Regions from separate parts of the Levilactobacillus sp. FUA 3915 genome, predicted to be linked through region 2. Evidence: predicted binding sites of a transcription regulator. Region 2 holds the regulator's gene; the other holds the start of a gene.
The links. The regulator HrcA, encoded in region 2, represses chaperone genes, less so after heat shock. The targets are predictions, from matches to a motif close to TTAGCACTCNNNNNNNNNGAGTGCTAA.

Region 1: ACEPST_RS10680 (ATP-dependent Clp protease ATP-binding subunit) is a predicted target of HrcA. The motif match lies at 2,392-2,418, and genes of this name have one in related genera.

What each region holds. Positions count from the first base shown of each region.
Region 1 covers NZ_CP168704.1:2,305,081-2,312,355, reverse strand. Annotated here, with positions in the region: gene ptsP (phosphoenolpyruvate--protein phosphotransferase) at 1-339, opposite strand, end outside; gene ACEPST_RS10695 (phosphocarrier protein HPr) at 339-605, opposite strand; gene ACEPST_RS10690 (hypothetical protein) at 773-973, opposite strand; gene ACEPST_RS10685 (hypothetical protein) at 1,003-1,194, opposite strand; gene ACEPST_RS10680 (ATP-dependent Clp protease ATP-binding subunit) at 2,598-4,835, shown strand; gene ACEPST_RS10675 (MucBP domain-containing protein) at 4,999-6,099, shown strand; gene ACEPST_RS10670 (cation-translocating P-type ATPase) at 6,615-7,275, opposite strand, start outside.
Region 2 covers NZ_CP168704.1:2,603,956-2,611,230, reverse strand. Annotated here, with positions in the region: gene grpE (nucleotide exchange factor GrpE) at 1-369, opposite strand, end outside; gene hrcA (heat-inducible transcriptional repressor HrcA) at 390-1,427, opposite strand; gene ribF (riboflavin biosynthesis protein RibF) at 2,066-3,022, opposite strand; gene truB (tRNA pseudouridine(55) synthase TruB) at 3,045-3,956, opposite strand; gene rbfA (30S ribosome-binding factor RbfA) at 4,460-4,810, opposite strand; gene infB (translation initiation factor IF-2) at 4,830-7,275, opposite strand, start outside.

The DNA.
Region 1 (7,275 bases), 300 kb from region 2:
GGCAAAGTCGTTCATCACGGTTGCGAACGCGACTTCTGCGTTGAGGTGTTCGACTTTAATCTTGGTTTCCGTCGCCGCAATCACTTCCGGGTCTTGGAGCATCTCCCTATGCGCACTAAAAACCTGGGCGCCATCAGCGCCCAGGCTTTTAGTTGCACGCGTTTCAATCGTCTCGACTTCTGAGACGGCTGCTTCAAGGGCCTGATGGAATCGATTTAATTCGTAATCAAGATTAGTGATTGTCCGCTTTTTAACGGTGAGATCTGGCTCAACGAACCGGTAGACCCGGCCGCAAGCCACCCCATCACTGGCGGCAATTCCCTTGAGCATCGCTCTCATTAGTCAGATAAACCCTCTTTTTTCAACGTTTCAGCCACTGCGTTCATGGCATCGGCTTCGTCGTCACCGTCAGTCGTGATGGTGATGCTGGCGTTTTGGCCAACACCTAAGGACATAACGCCCATGATGGACTTCAAGTTAACGGACTTGTCTTGGTACTGCAAGCTAACTTCAGAGTTGAACTTGCTAGCAGCCTGAACTAATAAAGTTGCGGGACGTGCGTGGATACCAGTTTCTGCAGTGACACGAAATTCGCGTTTTTCCATAATTGATCGATCTCCTTTAAGCTTAGGTTGATTTCTTTCCAAACACGACTCACCCTGACCTTGCGCATTGGCCAAACAACCATTTTGTGAGTCACGCCTACCTACTAAGAATATCAATCTAGCAGGCAAATTACAAGCATTCATGAACCGCTTACATCAAATAATCACTATTCGTCGTCTTTTTTGCCACCATCATCGTAACGGTAGATTAATTTGCCACCCTTGTGGGCCTGGCCAATCACCCGCTTCCGGGTTTCAAAGGCCATGAAGGCTTTTTGAAAGGCGGGAAATTCTTCGGGGGTGACTTCAAATTCGTCTAGTTCCTGATCTTTTAGTTGGTTCATTAGCGCGGTAAAATCTTTTGCCAAAAGTTTTTTCCTCCTTAACAACAGTTCGCTTACATTGAATCATCTATGAAATACAGTGGTTGCATGCCGCCACCGGCTGCCAGGAATTCCACCTGCTGTGGGGCCCGGTTCCAGCCTGAGAGGCGGTCTTCCACCTCGCTTTGAAGCCACGAAGACCACGTGTCTTCAAAGTCGTCCCATGCTGTAAACGACCAAAGAACGGTCGTTAACACCATCGACACAGCTGGCTCCATCCCTGGGTCCTGCGGCTAAGTTGGTCCACTCATGAAACAGTACACCAAATCTTCGCTCAGTGTTAACCACGAGACAATACTTTCTGGGACGAATTCCAGTATAACCGTGGTCGTTGCACCAGACAACGTTGGTCACCTTGCCAAAAGATTGGTCAACTTGGCCTGTCTCTGGTCACTTATGCTTCAGTGTGCTGACCGTTCCCGGCGGCGGGTTCAAGCTGCCCTGCTGTGGGGCCCGGTTCCAGCCTGGAAAGCGGTCTTCCACCTCGCTTTGAAGCCACGAAAACCACGTGTCTTCAAAGTCGTCCCATGCTCTAAACTGAGAAGTTCACTCAGTTAAGACCATCGACACAGCTGGTCAACTTGACCCGCCTCTGGTCACTCACGTTGAAACATTACCTCAATCATGGCTAACCTTTTACAATCACCACGATAGGTTTGCTTCAACTATTGTGACAGATACTTAGGATATTTCAACACTTTAGTTCTGTATTGACATGCAGTAAGTAAATTATCGCGCATCTCTAATTTAGAATCAAACAAACCGTCGCCCCTCCTATAATAGTTCAACGGCCATTGAGCAATGGAACTAACGGCTTACCACAAAACACTTAGCCACCTTCTTTAGCTTGTGCATCTTAGTAACTAGCCAGTAACGCATGACACTCTCCCAACTAACTTGCTCCATGGCTGCGTATACATAGAACATCGTAACCACCACCGGCAGTAAAATTTTGTGCTCAATGTCAGTGACCAGAGGTGAGCCAAGCCAGGCAGCTGTGTCGGTGTTCTTGGTTGGGTGCATTTCCCGACCTAGAACACCGGGCTCATAGGCGAGGCGGAAGACCGCCCCTCAGGCTGGATATTCCCCACAACAGACTGGCTTGAGCTCACCGCCGGGAATGTACATATACCCACCGACCATTAACTTTGGTACACCCTGTCAGTGACCAGAGGCGAATCAAGGTGCCCGGCTGTGTCGATGGCCTTGGCTGAGGTCCTTTCTCAGCCTAGCCCATGGGGCAACCTTTGAGACCGCCCTATGGCTCAAAGTTGAGGTGGAAGCCCGCCCTTCGGCTGTAACCGACCCCATAGCCGGGCACCTTGAATTCGCCGCCGGGAACGAAAAGCCAGCACCAAATTTCACCACGGTTTGGGAAAAATAGGAAAAATCAGGAGTCGATTTTAGCATTCTACTACCGAGAGTGCTAAAATAAAATTGTTCGCTGGAAATGCCACCGCTACCGCTGATTTTGTCGCGAAACAAATTACTTGCACGGCAGGTCGAACGCGGTATAATGTGGTCAATGGTCAAGAAAGGTCAAAACTTTTCTCACACAGACCTGCGTGGGTTTCCCACGAGAATTCCAGGCAAGAAAGGAGACGACAAGATGCTATGTCAAAATTGCCACCGCAATGAAGCAACGATTCACCTTTACATGAGTGTAAATGGGCAGCGGCAACAAGTTGACCTATGCCAAAATTGTTATCAACTGCTGAAGCAGCAACAAAACGATTCTGGAAATGGAGGTGGCCGTATGGCACAAGATCCATTCGGCTTTGGTAACCTGGATGATATTTTCCGGGCAATGCAAGGCGGCAACAACGACCAAGCTGACTACCGGCAATCCGGTGCGCAGCAACCTGGTCAACCAACCCAACCTGCTGGTAACCAAGGAAACGGCAATGGCCTACTCAGTCAGTATGGCCTGAACCTGACCAAACTAGCTAAGGATGGCAAGGTTGACCCCGTTATTGGGCGTGACAAAGAGACGGCTCAAGTCATCGAAATTCTCAATCGCCGGACCAAGAACAACCCCGTTTTAATTGGGGAAGCCGGTGTTGGGAAGACGGCCGTCATTGAAGGCCTTGCGGAACGGATTGTTGAAGGCAACGTTCCCCAAAAATTAGCCAACAAACAAATTATTCGATTGGACGTGGTTTCCCTGGTTCAAGGAACTGGGATCCGGGGCCAATTTGAACAACGGATGCAACAATTGATGAAGGAAGTTCAGAGTAATCCGGACATCATCCTCTTTATTGACGAAATCCATGAAATCATGGGTGCCGGCAATGCTGAGGGTGGCATGGACGCTGGTAACGTGTTGAAGCCAGCCTTAGCTCGGGGTGACTTCCAACTCATCGGGGCCACGACTTTAAATGAATACAGAGATATTGAAAAGGACCAAGCCCTCGCCCGCCGGTTCCAACCCGTTACGGTTGACGAGCCGAGTGCCGATGAAGCCGTCAAGATTTTACAAGGCATCCAAAAGAAGTACGAAGATTACCACCACGTACACTACACGGACGACGCCATTGAGGCTGCCGTTCGCCTGTCTGACCGTTACATCCAAGACCGGTTCTTACCGGACAAGGCCATTGACCTATTGGATGAAGCCGGTTCACGGAAGAACTTAACGATCAACGTGGCTGATCCTAAGGCAATTGATGAAAAAATCAAGAGTTCCGAGGAACAGAAGCAGGCTGCCTTGAAGCAGGAAGACTACGAAAAGGCCGCCTACTACCGTGATCAAGTCACGAAGTTAGAGAAGTCCAAGGAAAACGCCAAGACCGCTGATCAAAATCAGTCGGCCACGGTTACCGTCAAGGACATGCAGGACATCGTCGAAGAGAAGACGTCCATCCCCGTGGGTGAGTTAGCAGCCAAGGAACAACATCAACTGCAAAGCCTCTCCCCTGATTTGGAAAAGCACGTCATTGGTCAAAACGAAGCCGTCGACAAGGTTGCGCGGGCTATCCGCCGGAACCGTATCGGGTTGAACGGCACGGGCCGGCCAATCGGGTCCTTCCTCTTCGTTGGTCCGACTGGTGTTGGAAAGACGGAATTAGCTAAGCAATTAGCTAACGAACTCTTCGGCTCCCAGGAGGCCATGATTCGCTTCGACATGTCTGAGTACATGGAACCACATTCCATTTCGAAATTGATCGGGTCCCCACCTGGCTATGTCGGCTATGAAGAAGCCGGTCAGCTGACGGAACAAGTTCGTCGGCACCCGTACACCTTGATCTTACTGGACGAAATTGAGAAGGCCCACCCCGACGTCATGAACATGTTCTTACAAATTCTTGACGACGGCCGGTTGACCGATTCTCAAGGTCGGACCGTTTCCTTCAAGGATACGTTGATCATCATGACCAGTAACGCCGGGACCGGCGATGCTGAAGCCAACGTTGGTTTCGGTGCCGCCGCCGAGGGCAAGACCCACTCCGTTCTGGGCAATCTGACCGCTTACTTCAAGCCAGAATTCTTGAACCGATTCGACGACATCATTGAATTCAACTCTCTCAGCAAGGAAAACTTGATGCACATTGTTGACTTAATGATTGGTGACGTCAACCAGATGCTTGCGGGCCAAGGCCTTCACATCCACGTCACGACACCCGTCGAAGAACAACTCGTGACGAAGGGCTACAACCCAGCAATGGGCGCGCGGCCATTACGGCGAGTCATTCAAGAAGAGATCGAAGACCGGATTGCGGACTTCTACCTGGATCACGCGGACGTTAAGAACCTCGTGGCCAAAATTGAAGATGGCAAGATTGTCTTAGCCGCTGACACGGACACTGCCCAACCGGCAGCAGCCGAACCAACGACGGATAAAAAGTAACTTCATTTTTAACGGCGCCTCGCAACTTGCGGGGCGTCGTTTTTTGTTACCTAATCAATCTCTGGAAGCGTTTTGCAAAAGGACCTGCAATGCACCCGCAGAATGCGGTATACTGTAAGCTATAGACTAATATTTTAATGGAAACTTCAGGAGGTGAAAGGACATGGCTTTTTTTGACTGGTTACGACGGGTGATTGAACCAACGCGGGCCCCTAAACGGCGACCACGCCACGCCCAAACGCGGCGGCGCCCTGAACCCGCGCCGGTTCCGCAAGAAGCACCCGAACCCCGTGCCACGTCCCTGCCCTTAGCCCCAACACCCGTCTCACCGACACCACCAGCCACACCCCAGCCGGTTGCGAAGGCTTCTCAGGTAGCGGCAACCCTGGTGGTCCGATTAGTGGATGACCAAAATCAGCCGCTGCAGCCTGCCTTGGTTCTCACCGGCGTGCTCAACCAACCGGTCAACTTTCGCTTTCCTAAAATTGCGGGGTACGCCCTGCGCGACGTGCACGGCTTTACCCAGGACTACATTTCAGAATACGGACTGACTACCCTGGTCTACGTCCGGCACTGGGGACAACCCATCATTAGCTACCTGGTCGATTACGATACCGGCCGGTTACTGGAACTCCCCGGAATTCTTCGCGGGAGATTGGGCACGGCCTTCTCGTTGACGCCACCTTCCGTTGAAAACTACCACATCTTTCAGGCTCAGGGCCAACAACGTGGTACCTTTAGCCAGCACCCTGGGCAGGTCGTTTACTACTACCGGCGGGATTCCTGGCAAATGGTCCAGCGGGTACACCAGTTTGTCTTCCTGCAGGCCGACCATCAGGTTTTTGATGGCCCCAACGGTCAGACTTATAGGTATCAGTTCCCCACGGATTCGCTGTGGCGCTTGTTCATGATCATCACCCTGACCAACGGCGACGTTTGGTATAACCTCGGTGGTGAGCAATGGTTGTCGGCCAAGGAAACCGTGCGGCGGGAGCACCAGTTCATCGACCTCGGCTTACCCGAGCCCGACCGGTGGCATCCCGAACCCTTTGAACGGATCGGCACGGTCGACTACGTGCCGGGCAAGGCCGTGTCCATTTACCACGAACCTTATGGCGAAACGGCTGGCCAGCTCGACCATGGAGAGGCGCTGGATATTCGTGGCCGCGTCGTGGATGACCAACAGCTGGTCTGGTACCAGATTGGGCCGGACGCTTACATTAATGCGCGCTACGTCCGCCTCGCTCTCGTCGCTTATGCTTAAAACTGGGTTGTGATTTCGTTTCGTTCCCGGCGGCGGATTCAACCTGCCCTGCTGTGGGGTCGGTTCCAGCCTGATTCTCAGGCTTCCACCTCGACTTTGAGCCTGAGAATCGGTCTCAAAGGTCGTCCCATGGGCTAAGCTGAGTGGGAAACCTCAGCTAAGGCCATCGACACAGCTGGGCAGGTTGATCCGCCTCTGGTCACTGACACTGATCACACCCATTCATGTGTTCCTGCTCTCTGGTTAATAGATGACCATCACAATTACTAAACGTTAAACTATATAAAACCAAACAAATAACGGTCACCTCTTCATTTCTATCGAAGAGGTGACCGTTATTTTTGTATCCAACCGATTCATACGTTGCGGCGTATGCTTTGACTTTAGCTTACTTGCCGAATGTGTCTTACCATGACCTCCACGAACTTCCAAACGTCTCGTTTACTCCTCCAAGTAATCGTTAGTTATCGGTAGCGTGAGCGTCTTGGCGCGACCCATTCAGTTACGGTGTTGCCCTAGTCAATTTCTGCGATCCACGTGTTCGTGGACCGGCGTTGCCAACGTTTGGCAATTTCTAACACAATCGTTGGGATAAACATGCCTGGGATCACGATCAACCAGGCGACGGCCGGTAAGCTTACCAGGCCGAACATGCCTTGCAGGCCCGGAATCGTCGCGATGGCAATCACCAACGCGATGGCCAGGAGCATCGCCCCGTTTAGCACGGGATTACGCATGAGGCTTTGCCGCGTCAGTGGTTGCCGGTCCTTGATGGCGTAAATGTCGACCATCGAACCAACTGCCAACACCAGGAAGACCATCGTCATCCCCATTGTAGCTTGACCCGCGGAGAGACCGAACCGGCCAATCGCGTAGATGCCTAGCGTCAGGAAGGTAAACGTGACCGCCCGGGTTGCCAAGCGACTGCCTAAGCCTCTCGCAAAGAGACTTTCGTCGTTGGCCACCGGTGGCTGTTCCATGGCTTCCTTTTCGCCCGGTTCGCGGGAAATGTAGAACCCAGGAATGCCATCGGCTAACACGTTGATCAGCAGGAGTTGTTCCGCCAAGAGCGGCGCGCCCCAGCCCATCAGGACAGCGCCCACCATCAGGAAGATTTGAGCAAAGTTGACGCCCACCAGGAATTCGACGGCCTTCAAAATGTTCTGGTAGACCGTC
Region 2 (7,275 bases):
CTGAACACCCTTCTTGATCTGCTTGCTGGCATCATCGGTCGCTTCAACCGCTAAAGCTCGCTCCAAATTATCAATCACGGGGAGCACATCCTTCGCGAGTTGCTGACCATCATACTTGATGAGCGACGCTTGTTCCTTTTGGTAACGCGCCTGCATGTTCTGCACTTCCGCCTCGGCCCGAAGATACTTGTCTTCGAAGTCATCCACCTTCTTTTGCACGGCGGCTAACTGTTCAGCCGTAACGGTTGGCTTAGCGGCGGCTTTGGGTTCCGCTGCTGTGCCTTGCTCAGTCTTGTCTGGGTCTTGCTTAGTAGTGGCGGCCTTTGCCGCAGTTTCATCATCAGTGGATGGTTGTTGCTTGTCAGCCACGATAAAAAACCTCCCTTTCTTTACTCGTCATAAAACCGATAATAATCTAATAGTTTTTTCGCGAGCTCTTCACGAAACGCACCGACAATTCCCAGCATCCGTGAGTATGGCATCCGGGTTGGCCCCAGAATGGCGATCATACCCTTGCCGTGCTGGTTGACGTCGTAGGTGGCGGTGATCAAGCTGAAGTTACGGAGCGCATCGTTGGTCATTTCATTTCCAATTTGCACGGAAATCTTATCACTCGGTTGCCCCAGGACGTTGGCAATGTCATCGGTCTTATCGATCAATGAATACAACGACTTCAGTGAATCCACGTCACTGTCCTGTGAGAAGTTCAACAGGTTGAGCCGACCGCCCACGTAGAACCGCTCTTGTGCGGCCCGGGTGAGCACGTCGCCAAAGATATCCAGGAAGCCCTCAGGACTCTGTAAATAATTGGCAATTTTCATCGGAATATCTGCTTGTAACTTCTGTAAGACTTCTGGCAACGTCAAACCAACCAGCTGATCATTAATCAACCGGACGACCGCCTCAAGCTGGTCGCCAGTCACCGTCTCGTTCACGTCGAAGGTCTGGTTCTCCACGTCACCACTATCGGTGACGAGGATGGCCATCACTTGCCGCTTGCCGAGTGGCACTAACCGGAACCCACTGAGACGACTGTTCTTCAATTCAGGCTTCAACGTAAAGGCCGTGTAGCTGGTCAGGTTGGACAAAATCGTTGCCGATTGCGAAATAATTTCGTCAATCTTATGGAAATCGCCGCCTAACGAAGACTGAATCACGTCCATATCGTTGGGCCGTAACGGATCTGGTTTAACCAGGTGGTCGACGTAGTACCGGTAACCTTCGCCAGAAGGAATTCGACCGGAAGACGAGTGGGTTTTCTCAATGAGCCCCTGCTCCTCCAACGCCGCCAGCTCGTTACGAATTGTCGCTGAGCTTACGTGGATGGGTAACTGCTTGGCTAATGTCTTGGACCCCACTGGCACACCAGTGTTAGTAAAGTCGCGGACAACGGCTCGCAGAATCATCATTTGTCTTTCTGAAAGCATCACAATCACCCCTTTTTTAGCACTCAAACATCACAAGTGCTAAGACACATATATAATGTAGCAAAACCCGGTTTTGAAGTCAAGAAATCTGGTAGAATTTTTAGCAATCGTTGCTATTAAGTGCTAATTTTTGGAATTTACTGAGAAAAATACCCATTTTTGGTGATTTTTAAGGGTAACCGGTCCTAAACCAATAATAGCCGTTACCACCAGTATCACCACGCCAGATGGTAACACGTCCCCGACATTCACCCAATTAATTTGTCAAAATAGCCGAGCACAAATTAAAAATGCCACGCCACAACCTGGTTTCAGGAAGTGCGTGACACGATTTATTGTGAAATATGATTAAGTTAATTTCAAATTACACTGGCCAACATTACTTTCAACCAACGACACAGGACTCAAAAACGACTGTGTCACGGTCCAAACCAGTGCTAGCCGCAGGGTTGGTGAAAATGGGCTCAGCCGTGGGAGTTGCCTTAGCGGGTTTCCCGCTTAGGCAACTGCTGTCTTTGAGACGTGGTCTTCGGCTCAAAGTAAGTCTGGAGACCGCCCTTCGGCTCCAGACGTGCGCCCACAGCGTCACGGCCTATTTTCACCAGCCCGGAGGCGCCAACAAAGACTAGTTTAGCCCGTTACGATTCGTGCGCTGCTAGTTGCTGGAAGTAGGCCCGCGTATCGTCCTCGTCCTGCTTCAACTGGGCCACTAAGCCATCCGCATCATCGAATTTGACCTCGCCACGAAGCCGGTGGTGCCATTCGACCTCAACGGGTTCGCCGTACAGGTCGCCCTGGAAGTCCAACAGGTTCATTTCCACCGTGATGGGCCGGTTATCCCCAAAGGTCACGTTGCGCCCCACAGAGACCATCCCAGGGTACCAGATGGCGCCGACCTTAAGCCGAGCCGTATAGATACCGATACCGGGGATCCATTCGTCCTGGGGCGCCAACACGTTGGCTGTTGGGTACCCAATTGTCCGGCCACGGGCCTCGCCGTGAACGACCAGCCCGGTCGAACGGTAGGTATAGCCCAGTAATTGGTTAACCAAGTCAATGTCTCCCGCCTTCATGGCTTCGCGAATATGGCTGGAGCTCACCTTTTGCGTGCCGTTAGCCTCTTCGGGAACGGTAACCACCTCAAAACGGCCCTGAGCGTAGCCTGGCAACAAGTCCATGTTGGCCACGTCCTTCTTGCCGTAGGTGTGATCAAAGCCCGCTACTGCGGCCACCGTGTGAAAACCGACCAGGTAGTTGTCAACGAACTCCTGGGGCGTTTGTGAAGCAAAATCACCGGTATAGTTCACTAAAAATACCCGGTCAACGCCCAAACGGTCCAGTTGTTGTAGCTTCCGTTTGATGGGACTCAAATATTTTTGATCATCCGCTTGTAATGGCCGGTAAACCAGGGCTGGATGGTGATCATAAGTCAAGACGGCTAGCTTGACGCCCTTGGCTTGTGCCACCGCCTTCGCCCGGTTGATGACCGCCTGGTGCCCCCGGTGAACGCCATCGAAAAAGCCCATGGCCAAGACGACCGGCTCATCGGGAATCTGACGTGCATCTAAGGGGTGATGTATGTGAATAACTTCCATTGGAAATTCCTCTTCTCAAAACTTAGTTCACCGCAAACATTTTTAGCGGTTTATATTGTTGTTTTTCTTCAGACCACTGGTACAGACACTTGGTCGCGCCTTGATAGGTCAAGGCGATTTCCGGTGCCGTAGCGCCGTCCACCTCTTCCGTTGTCAGGAAGACCCCGTTCTTCACTAAAGCCCAGACACGGTCGCTCAGAGCCACGTGTGGGTATTCAGCCAAGGCATAGTCGATTGGCCGTAAGATGGGACTCAAGTCTTCATTGGCCATGGCTTCGGCTACCTGATCCAACGTCACCGTCTGGTCCAAGGTAAAACCTCCACTCTTGTGCCGCGTCAACGAGGCCATGACTGCGGGCACGCCAAGTTGGCGACCCAGGTCAACGGCCAGCGTCCGGACGTAGGTTCCCTTGGAGCAGGCCACTTCAAAGGCCACGGTCTGGGTTCCTGCGTCGGCGTCAAAGGTCCCGGCATCAGTCAACGTAAAATGGTCGACGGTAATCGTCCGCGTGGGCCGTTCAACCGTTTCACCAGCACGCGCGTACTCGTACAGCTTACGCCCGTTGACCTTGACCGCGGAAAACATCGGCGGGGTCTGTTGAATAGTCCCGGTCAATTTCGCCGTCGCAGCCGTTAATTGTTCAAAGGTGAACGGCGTGGTCAACGATTGCTTCTCCACGACCTCACCATCTAAATCTTCGGTCGTGGTCGCAAAGCCTAACGTGACGGTTCCCCGGTACATTTTACCGGAGGCCATCAGGTACGGAACGACCTTCGTCGCTGAGCCAATACAAATTGGCAAAACACCGTCGACGCTGGGGTCCAGTGTGCCACTGTGGCCAACTTTTTTTGTGTGTAAAATGTGACGCAGTTTGGCAACACAGTCGAAGCTGGTCATGCCGCGTTCTTTATACAGGGGGATAATCCCATCCATGCTGGTTCCTCCATTTCATTTCTATGTGTTAGTTACTGGTGAAAATAAGGTCTCTAACCAGTCGCTTCCGGCGGCGGGTTCAAAACCCCCTGCTGTGGGGAACGCTTCCAGCCTGAGACCCGGTCTTCCAGCTCGCCTTGGAGCCTGGAAGGACACCAGTCTCCAAGGTCGTCCCATGCTCTAAACTGAGAAAATCGCTCAGCTAAGAGCATCGACACGGCCGGGAATTTTGATTCGCCTCTGGTCGCTTACATTAGCCACCCATTTTCACCAATCCTGCAGTCCAGACTAATTGGTCCCGCATTCATGCAATAACACGTCTCATTTGGCTATCAAGTTGCTTTAATTAATCCTAAGATGCATAGCTCATATAGTTTACCACAGACAAAAGGTTGCTGGCTAATGGAAACCCCAGAATTACGTTGTCGTCGTGCGCGTTAACCACCACCGCACAGAAAAAGGACCCCGGTCATTAACGACCGACGCCCTTCTAGCACCTGCGATTACTCGCGGTGATGTAAATCATTTAACAGTTCATCGATATGACTCCCGTAACGCACGGAAGAGTCCTGTTCGAAGTTCAGCTCTGGCGTCTTGTAGATGCTTAAGCGTGAACCCAATTCGGACCGGATCAACCCAGTGGCCTTGTTCAGACCTTGCTGCGTCTTTTCCGCTGAAGAAGCCTTGTCGGATAAGATACTGTAGTAAATCGTTGCCTGTTGCAAGTCACCGGTGACTTCCACACCGGTAACGGTGACGCCCTCGACCCGCGGATCGCGGACACGTTTTAGGAGAATATCCGTAACTTCCCGCTGGATTTCTTGTTCCAACCGGCCAACTCGATATTGTGCCATGGCGTTTGCCTCCGATTATTTATTTAACGGGAACTTCCTTCATCACGTAGGCTTCGATCACGTCGTCTACCTTGATGTCGTTGTAGTTCTCGATAGTTAACCCTAATTCGTAACCCATCTTAACTTGCTTGACGTCGTCCTTGAACCGCTTCAAGCTACCCAGCTTACCTTCGTAAATGACCACGCCGTCACGGATCAACCGGACGTCGCTATCAGCGCTGACGTAACCTTCAGTCACCATCCCACCGACAATTGTGCCGACCTTAGAGGCATGGAAGATATCCTTGACTTCAATTTCACCAGTGATTTCTTCTTCGTAGGTTGGTTCCAGCAGCCCCTTCATCGCCGTCTCAATTTCATCGATGGCGTTGTAGATGACGTTGTGCAGGCGAATGTCGACCTTGTCGCTGTCGGCTTGGGCCCGTGCTTGTGGTGTTGGGCGGACGTTGAACCCGATAATGATGGCATCTGAGGCTTCCGCCAAAGTGACATCACTTTCGTTAATGGCCCCAACAGCAGAGTGAATGATGTTGACCCGCACGCCAGAGACGTCGATCTTCTTCAAACTCCCAGCTAAAGCTTCAACGGAACCTTGAACGTCGGCCTTGATAATCACGTCGACTTCCTTCATTTCGCCTTCCTTAAGGGAATCGAAGAGGTTGTCCAACGTGACATGACTCGTGTTCCGGCGTTCCTTGACCAAGGCTTCCTTGGCCCGTTCTTCACCGGCTGCCCGAGCCGTCTTTTCATCGTTGAAGACCACGAACCGGTCCCCAGCTTCTGGCACGTCGTTCAACCCAGTAATTTCAACAGGGGTTGATGGTACGGCGTCCTTAATCCGACGACCACGTTCGTTGACCATCGTCCGGACACGACCAAACGTGTTCCCGACAACGATTGGGTCCCCAACGTGTAAGGTCCCTTGTTGAACCAGTAAAGTCGCAACGGAGCCTTGACCTTGATCCAAACGGGCTTCGATAACGTTCCCAGCACCGTTTTGTTCAGGGTTCGCCTTTAATTCCAAGACTTCGGACTGCAGCAAAATCATGTCGAGCAGTTCGTCGATGTTCTTGCCAAACTTCGCTGAAATTTCAACGAAGATGGTGTCGCCACCCCAGTCTTCAGGAATCAATTCGTATTCCGTCAATTGTTCCATGACGTGGTTCGGGTTAGCACCTGGCTTATCAATCTTGTTCACAGCCACGATAATTGGCGTCCCAGCAGCCTTCGCATGGTGAATGGCTTCGATGGTTTGTGGCATAACCCCATCATCGGCAGCAACCACCAAGACAGTGATGTCGGTGATTTCGGCACCACGGGCCCGCATTTCAGTAAAGGCCGCATGTCCTGGGGTATCCAAGAAGGTGATCAGCTTGTCATTGTAGTGGACTTGGTAAGCCCCAATGGCCTGCGTGATCCCACCGGCTTCACCCTCAGTAATGTGAGAATGACGCAAGTGGTCCAACAACGTCGTCTTCCCATGGTCAACGTGACCCATGATGGTAACGACTGGTGCCCGGCTAACCAGGTGATCCTTGTTGGCCATTTCTTCTTCAAAGGCCTTGTCGATATCAGAAACGTCGACTTCAACCTTTTCTTGGGCTTTGATGCCGTAGTCATCGGCCAAAATTTCAATCGTGTCCTTGTCCAGGGATTGGTTTTGGTTGACCATGACGCCCAACATGAAGAGTTTCTTCACGATTTCAGCTGAAGAACGGTGTAAGATTTTGGCCAAGTCTTGGGCGTTCATCCCATCGGAATAGACCAAAACTTCTGGTAAAGCCTTGTTCTTCCGTTCTGGTGCGCCCTTGTGTTGGTTCGTGTCTTTAATCCGTTGGTTCTTCTTGTAACGATTATTGTTGTTATTATTACGACGGCGGTTATTGCGGTTGTTCCGGTTATTACGGCCCCCACGGCTATTGCCGTTGCCACCGTTGCTACTACGCCGGCCGTTACTATTGTTTGTATTATTATTCAAGCTTCCACCAAATCTGCCGGTACCGGAATTGTGTTGCTCAGTGTGTGTACTCCCGGTCTGGCCATTATTTTTATTGTTGTTACGGTGATTCTGATTGTTGCCCCCATTACCATTATTATGGTTCCGGTTGCCATTGTTGCCGTTCTGTTGGTTACGGTTCCCGCCAGCTGAATTCTGCTGTGAACGTTGTTGCTTCCCGTTCGTCGATGACTTCTGCTGGTTACCGGACTGCTGCGAACTCCCATGATTCTGGTGAGTCGTTGCGTTGCCACGGGTTTGGTTCCCGGATTGTGCTGGTCGCGCAGCCTGCGTACTTGACGCAGATTGCCGAGCCGGCTGCGACTTACCAGCGGCTGGTTTAGCTGCTGGCTTGCCTTGAGGCTTAAAAGCAGCCCGTAACTGACGTTCTTCGTTCTCGCCGAGCGTTGACATGTGGTTTTTCACCGGAAAGCCTTTTTCTTCGGCTTTCGCGATGATCTGTTTACTG